One region of the Streptomyces sp. 3214.6 genome, then DNA from elsewhere that is predicted to be linked to it. Evidence: riboswitches for the same ligand, from Rfam matches in the RefSeq annotation. Region 1 holds a riboswitch; the other holds the start of a gene.
What was found. A riboswitch is a leader RNA that binds a small molecule or an ion and turns the genes downstream of it on or off. The one in region 1 is predicted to bind cyclic di-AMP.
Positions count from the first base shown of each region.

Region 1 (3,406 bases):
GCCCGCGGGGCTGAGCGGGAGCGGTGGCGGGCGATTGCGCCGGCGCGGGGCGCGCCAGGCGGCCGCTCAGCGCGGCCCGCGCCACGTCGCTGGACACGAAGCGCACTGCCCGCTCTCGCCTCCGCCTCCGTTTCCGCGAACGAACCCCACGCGCGCGTGCCCGCTACGCAGCCCACGCGCGCGTGCGCTACGGCGTTCCCCCGCGGCTGCCTGCCGTGAGGCTCGCGCGTGTGTGTGCGCTCAAGCCGGGCGCACCACGCTGTGGATGCCCGACTCGCCGTCGTAGTAGATCGACTCCTCGCGGACGTAGGCGCCGGGCTTCGGGGCGTGGATCATCATGCCGTTGCCTATGTAGACGCCGACGTGGCTGACGTCGTCGTAGAAGAAGACCAGGTCGCCGGGCCGGGCGTCGGCGAGGGAGACGGTGGTGCCGGCGTTCACCTGGTCGTAGGTGGTGCGCGGGAGGCTGACGCCGGCGGCCTTCCAGGCGGCCTGGGTGAGGCCGGAGCAGTCGTAGGAGTCGGGGCCCGTGGCACCCCAGACGTACGGCTTGCCGATCTGCGCGCGGGCGAAGGCGAGCGCTTTCTCGGCCTTGGTGGCGTACGAGGAGTCCCCGGGGGAGGTGGACGAGGACCCGGTCCCGGTCCCGGTCCCAGTCCCGGTGTCTGTGTTCGACGAGCCCGTGCCGCTCTCCTGCTGCGCCGCGGCCTGGTCCGCGGCCTGCTGCCGGGTGAGCTCCGCCGCCTGCCGGGCGGCCTCCTCCCGCTTCTGCTTCTCGATCGCCGCGAGGCGGGCCTTCTCCTGGGCCGTCAGCCGGGACAGCAGCTCGCGCGCGTCGCCGAGCTTCTTCTGGACGGTGGCCTTGGCGGTCTTCAGGTCGCTCTGCGTGTCGGTGAGCGACGCGAGGCTCTCCGCGGCCTCCTGGCGCTTGCGCATCGTCGCAGACTGCTCGGTGGCGAAGTCGTCGACCGCACCCTTCTGGCGGTCGGTCAGCCGGCTCATCAGCTGGTTCTGGTCGAAGTAGTCCTGCGGGGTGTCCGCGAGCAGGAAGGTCGCCGTGTCGGGCGCGGAGGCGCCGGTGCGGTATTGGGCCGCGGCATAGGAACCCAGCTCCTGCCGCGCCTCGTTGAGCTTCTGGGTGCGCTGTGCGACGTCGTCCAGGAGGCCGTCGACCTGCTTGCGCTGCTTGGTCGTCTTCTCCTTGGCGGCGTTGTACTTCTCGGTCGCCGACTCCGCCTGGCGATAGAGGTCGTCGACCTTCTTCTCGACCTCCTCCAGGCTCGGCTTGCCGTCGTCCGACGGGGCGGCGTTCGCCGTCTGGGAGAGCAGGGCCACGGACGTCAGGGCGGCGGTGGCGAGAGCGGGTGTGCGGATGCCTGCCACGCGCGGGCCCGCGGAGCGCGGCTTGCGGTGCTGCGACGCCAAGGGAGGCGACTCCTTCCAGTGCTCCGCCTACCGAGTTAGCTGTCGGGTTCGGGCGGGTAGATCATCGGAAGGGTTGCCCTACGGCCGCCTCCCCGGAAGGGGGTTGGGCCGATTCACCCCAGGGTTTCGGTGGGTCCCCGGCTCCGGCTGGCGCGAGCGGGCGCGTCGGACTCGGCGGAGGCCGCGCGGCCCGGCGGGGTTCGCCGGTGGGGGTCGTACGGCCTGCCCGGCACGGTAGCCAACTCGTGTGGCCCCTGTGAAGGTTGATGGGTGATATGCCCGATACATTTTCGTGACCTCGGGCTGTGATCTCGTGCTTCGACCACGTCGGTCGCGGATCGTGACGGATGTCTGCCGGAGGGTGAGTGGGGGAGATGTTTCCGGGAGGGCGGCCGGTTGTCAGTGGCGCCCCCTAGACTCGGAGAGCGATGAGCAGCCTCTTTGACGACAGCTTCCTGGCGGACCTCCAGGGCCCCCGCGCCCACGAGGACGAGCCCCCGCCGCCGCCCGAGGACGATCACGGACCGGAGTCGGTTCCGGACGATCTGTTCGGCGGGAAGTTCGACGTGCCCCCGGACCGGGACGCCTACTACCGCGGCGGCGCCCCGCGCCCGGCGCTGGACGCGGCGGCGCTCCTGGAGGGGCTGAACGACAACCAGCGCGCGGCGGTCGTGCACGCCGGCACCCCGCTGCTCATCGTGGCCGGCGCCGGCTCCGGCAAGACGCGTGTGCTCACCCACCGCATCGCCCACCTGCTGGCCGAGCGCAACGTGCACCCGGGGCAGATCCTCGCGATCACCTTCACCAACAAGGCCGCGGGTGAGATGAAGGAGCGCGTCGAGCAGCTCGTCGGCCCGCGCGCGAACGCGATGTGGGTGATGACGTTCCACAGCGCGTGCGTGCGCATCCTGCGCCGGGAGAGCAAGAAGCTCGGCTTCACGTCGTCGTTCTCGATCTACGACGCCGCCGACTCCAAGCGCCTGATGGCCCTGGTCTGCCGCGACCTGGACCTCGACCCCAAGCGCTACCCGCCCAAGTCCTTCAGCGCCAAGATCAGCAACCTCAAGAACGAGCTGATCGACGAGGAGGACTTCGCCGCCCAGGCCGCCGACGGCTTCGAGAAGACCCTCGCCCAGGCCTACGCCATGTACCAGTCGCGGCTGCGCGAGGCGAATGCCCTCGACTTCGACGACCTGATCATGACGACGGTCAACCTGCTGCGCGCCTTCCCGGACGTCGCCGAGCACTACCGCCGCCGCTTCCGCCACGTCCTCGTCGACGAGTACCAGGACACCAACCACGCCCAGTACGCCCTGGTCAGGGAGCTGGTCGGCACCTCCGAGCACCCTGTCGACGTGCCCCCGAACGAGTACGACGTGCCGCCCGCCGAGCTCTGCGTCGTCGGTGACGCCGACCAGTCGATCTACGCCTTCCGGGGCGCGACGATCCGCAACATCCTCCAGTTCGAGGAGGACTACGCGGACGCGACGACGATCCTGCTGGAGCAGAACTACCGCTCCACGCAGACGATCCTGTCCGCCGCCAACGCGGTCATCGAGCGCAACGAGTCCCGCCGCCCCAAGAACCTGTGGACCAACGCGGGCGCGGGCGCGCGCATCACCGGCTACGTCGCCGACACCGAGCACGACGAGGCGCAGTTCGTCGCCGACGAGATAGACCGACTGACGGACGCGGGCGACGCGAAGGCCGGTGACGTCGCCGTCTTCTACCGCACCAACGCCCAGTCCCGTGTCTTCGAAGAGATCTTCATCCGGGTCGGCCTGCCCTACAAGGTCGTCGGCGGCGTCCGCTTCTACGAGCGCAAGGAGGTCCGGGACGTCCTGGCCTACCTGCGCGTGCTGGCCAATCCCGAGGACTCGGTGCCGCTGCGCCGGATCCTCAACGTGCCCAAGCGGGGCATCGGCGAGCGCGCCGAGGCGATGATCGACGCCCTGTCCCAGCGCGAGAAGATCAGCTTCCC
Region 1 is NZ_LT670819.1:3,897,361-3,900,766, reverse strand. Features, by position in the region: gene B5557_RS17290 (C40 family peptidase) at 241-1,425, opposite strand; cyclic di-AMP (ydaO/yuaA leader) riboswitch at 1,433-1,598, opposite strand; gene pcrA (DNA helicase PcrA) at 1,854-3,406, shown strand, end outside.

Region 2 (3,406 bases), 2.4 Mb from region 1:
TCATGAACACGCAAGGCCCGGTCGGCGGGCCCGGCACACGGACACACCGAAGGCCGGACCCGGGGATCGGGGTCCGGCCTTCGGCTGCGTGTCAGGCGTGTCAGGCGCGTGGCGCGCCAAGCGCGGTCAGGCGCGGTCAGACGTGTGGCGTGCGGTCGTCGGCGGGGTCAGCCGACGACGACACCGTGCGAGCGGAGATAGGCGACCGGGTCCACGTCCGAGCCGTAGTCCGGCGTGGTACGGATCTCGAAGTGCAGGTGCGGGCCGGTCACGTTGCCGGTCGCACCGGACAGGCCGATCTGCTGGCCCTCGGTCACGGTCTGGCCGGGCGAGACGGAGAGCTGCGAGAGGTGACCGTACTGGGCGTAGTAGCCGTCGGCGAGCTTGATGACGACCTGGTTGCCGTACGCGCCGCCCCAGCCCGCGGAGACGACGGTGCCCGCGCCCACGGCCTTGAGGGAGGTGCCGGTCGGGACGACGAAGTCGACGCCGGTGTGGTAGCCGCTGGACCACATGCTGCCGGCCACGTGGTAACCGGTTCCGATGGTCGCGCCGGCCACGGGCAGGGTGTAACCGCTGGAGGTGCTGGTGGTCTTCTCGGCGGCCTGGGTGGGCGCCTGCGTCGGGGCGGACGAAGAGGACGAACCCGACGACGACTTGGTGCCGCCGGTCGTGGCTTTCTTGCCGATCGAGAGCTTCAGGCCGGGGTGGATCAGCGACGGGTCGCCGCCGATGGCCGCACGGTTGTCCTGGTACAGCTTCTGCCAGCCGCCGCTGACGTTCTGCTCGTCGGCGATCTTCGAGAGGTAGTCGCCGGACCGCACGGTGTAGGTTCGGGTGCCCGTGGCGGCGGCCTTCTTCTGCGCCACCGGAACGGACTGCACGGCCTTTTCCGAAACAGACTGCGCGACCGTCTGCGCGACCGACTGGGAAGCCGAATGGACGGGGGCGGCGTGGGCGCCGGTGGCGCCTATGAGCGGAAGGGCGAGCGCGGCGCCGCCGGTTCCGGCGACGGCGATGGAACGGGTGAAGCGCTGGGACTTGGGACGGCGGTGCTTACCCTTCGCGGGCATGAAGAATTCCTCTCCGGCGCCTGCGAGGTGAGCTGTCGGGTGCGGACTGGAGATGTCCGGCCGCGCCGAGGCGCGGCTTTACCCCAAGCCTGTTCCGGGACCGGAACAGGCGGTTCTGCCTGTGGGTCCCCCGCTCCTGCCGGGTACGGGTGAGTGTGCGGACACCGGACGGCGGCAGGATTGGGCGTCCGTCCGGATTGGTGTGGAACGTAAGCGACCAGGACGCACAGGGACAAGCAGAGGTTGCACGGACAACGCATTTCTCTTGATCCGCTGCGCGAATTCCCGGTCACGCTCCGTCAATCAATAGGCCCGCTTTTCGTCAAACCCCCTTGAAAAACACGCAAATTACGTGAGCATGGCACACGACGTACGGTCACGAATATGACGCTGCTCACGCGAGACTTCCCCAGGTTTCCTTATTCCGCAGCGAGTTGGAATTAAGGTTCCAATTCGGACAGAACCCTCAGATACGTCGCAGTCGGATAACCGTCGCATCAAGGTCGCCCCGCAGTCCGGTCCGCAGCCCGCGGTGCAGCAGCACGGCCCCTCGGTGCACTTCGCCCGTTTCACGGCATTCGTACGACGCTGTCGGGTCGAGCCCGCGCAGCCGAAGCGCCGGAACGGGCTCGCCGAACCGCTGTGCCTGAAGCCAGGCGAGGACGACCGCCTCGTCGCCGCGTACGTACTGGACGGCGCTCAGGCCACCGGCCGGCGGCCGCAGCCGATAGAGGTCGCCATGCTGCACGAGAGGCCGGATCTCCTTGTAGAGGCCCACCCACTCGCGCGCCTCGGCCAGCTCCTCCTCGCTCCATTCGGAGAGGTCCCCTCCGACGCCGAGCACCCCGGCCATGGCGCTTACGAACCGGAAGCGCAGCGAGCTGACCCGGCCGTTGAGCTGGGCGTTCGGGCTGTCCGTGACCCAGGCGGCCATGACCCTGGCGGGGTGGATCTGACTGAAGCCGTGCTGGATGTCGAGCCGGTCGAGGGGGTCGGTGTTGTCGGAGGTCCACACCTGGTCGGTGCGGCTCATGATGCCGAGGTCGATGCGTCCGCCGCCGCCCGAGCAGGACTCGAAGGCGACGCCCGGGTGGGCGGCCCGCAGCCGGTCCAGCAGGGCGTAGAGGGCCCGCACATGGTCCACCCAGAGGCGCTGCGGGTAGGGATCGTCCGGCCAGCCGGCGTCGGTGAAACAGCGGTTGAAGTCCCACTTCACGTAGTCGACGGGGGCGCTGGACAGGAGGGCGTCGAGCTGTTCCCAGAGGTACTCCTGGACGTCCTCGCGCGCGAGGTTCAGTACGAGCTGATTGCGGAACTCCGTCCGCTTTCGTCCCGTTTGGAACTGCACCCAGTCGGGGTGCGCCCGGTACAGGTCGCTGTCGGGGTTGACCATCTCGGGCTCGACCCAGATGCCGAACTGCATACCGAGGGCGTGCACATAGTCGGCGAGCGGCTTCAGCCCCTTCGGGAAGCGGTCGGGGTTGGGCCGCCAGTCACCGAGCCCGGCGTGGTCGCCGGTGCGCGCCCCGAACCAGCCGTCGTCGACGACGAACAGCTCGACGCCGATCGCCGCGGCGCGCCGGGCGAGGGTCGCCTGCTGCTCCTCGGAGATGTCGAAGTAGGTGGCCTCCCAGGAGTTGAAGAGCACCGGCCGGTCCCCCTCGGCGTCCGGGATCACGTGCGCCCGCTGGTAGGCGTGCCAGGTGCGGCTCGCCCCGCCGAACCCGGCGTCGCTCCACAGACCGGCGAAGACGGGCGTGATGAAGGACTCCCCCGTCGCCAGGCGCAGCAGGCCCGAGTCGTCGTAGCCGGCGCCACCGGTGATCTGCACGCGCGCGTCGGGGAGCTGGGCGACGGCGATCCGCCAGGAGCCCGACCAGCCGAGGGCACAGCCGTAGACCTCGCCGCGTTCCTCGGTCGCGTCGGTGTCCAGGGCGACCCAGGGCAGATGCTGGTGCCCCGTGTGGCCGCGGCGGCTGCCGATGACCTTCTCACCGTAGGTGAGGGGGGAGACGGTGAGCCGGGACTCCGCGGCCCAGCGGCCGTGCAGCTGCGACAGCCGCCAGCCCTCGCGCTCGGGCAGGGTCCAGACAGCGGAGTCGGCGCGCAGCAGCTCCAGCGGCCGCTCGTCCTCGTTGCGCAGGGTCGTCCAGCGTTCGACGACGTCTCCTCGCATCCGGTAGTGCAGGGTGACGGCGAGCCCGCCGTCCCGGAAGCGCAGCCGCAGACCGTCGCCGTCTACCTCGTACGCCTCGAAGGTCCACTCGGTGCCGCGCCGCTCTTCGGTGCGCACGGACAGGGCGGGCCGGACGAAGCGGGGGCCGCCCTCGACC
Region 2 is NZ_LT670819.1:1,486,356-1,489,761, forward strand. Features, by position in the region: gene B5557_RS06660 (M23 family metallopeptidase) at 168-1,073, opposite strand; cyclic di-AMP (ydaO/yuaA leader) riboswitch at 1,076-1,235, opposite strand; gene B5557_RS06665 (alpha-galactosidase) at 1,540-3,406, opposite strand, start outside.
Region 2: linked by a shared signal. The riboswitch ahead of B5557_RS06660 (M23 family metallopeptidase) and the one ahead of B5557_RS17290 (C40 family peptidase) in region 1 are both predicted to bind cyclic di-AMP.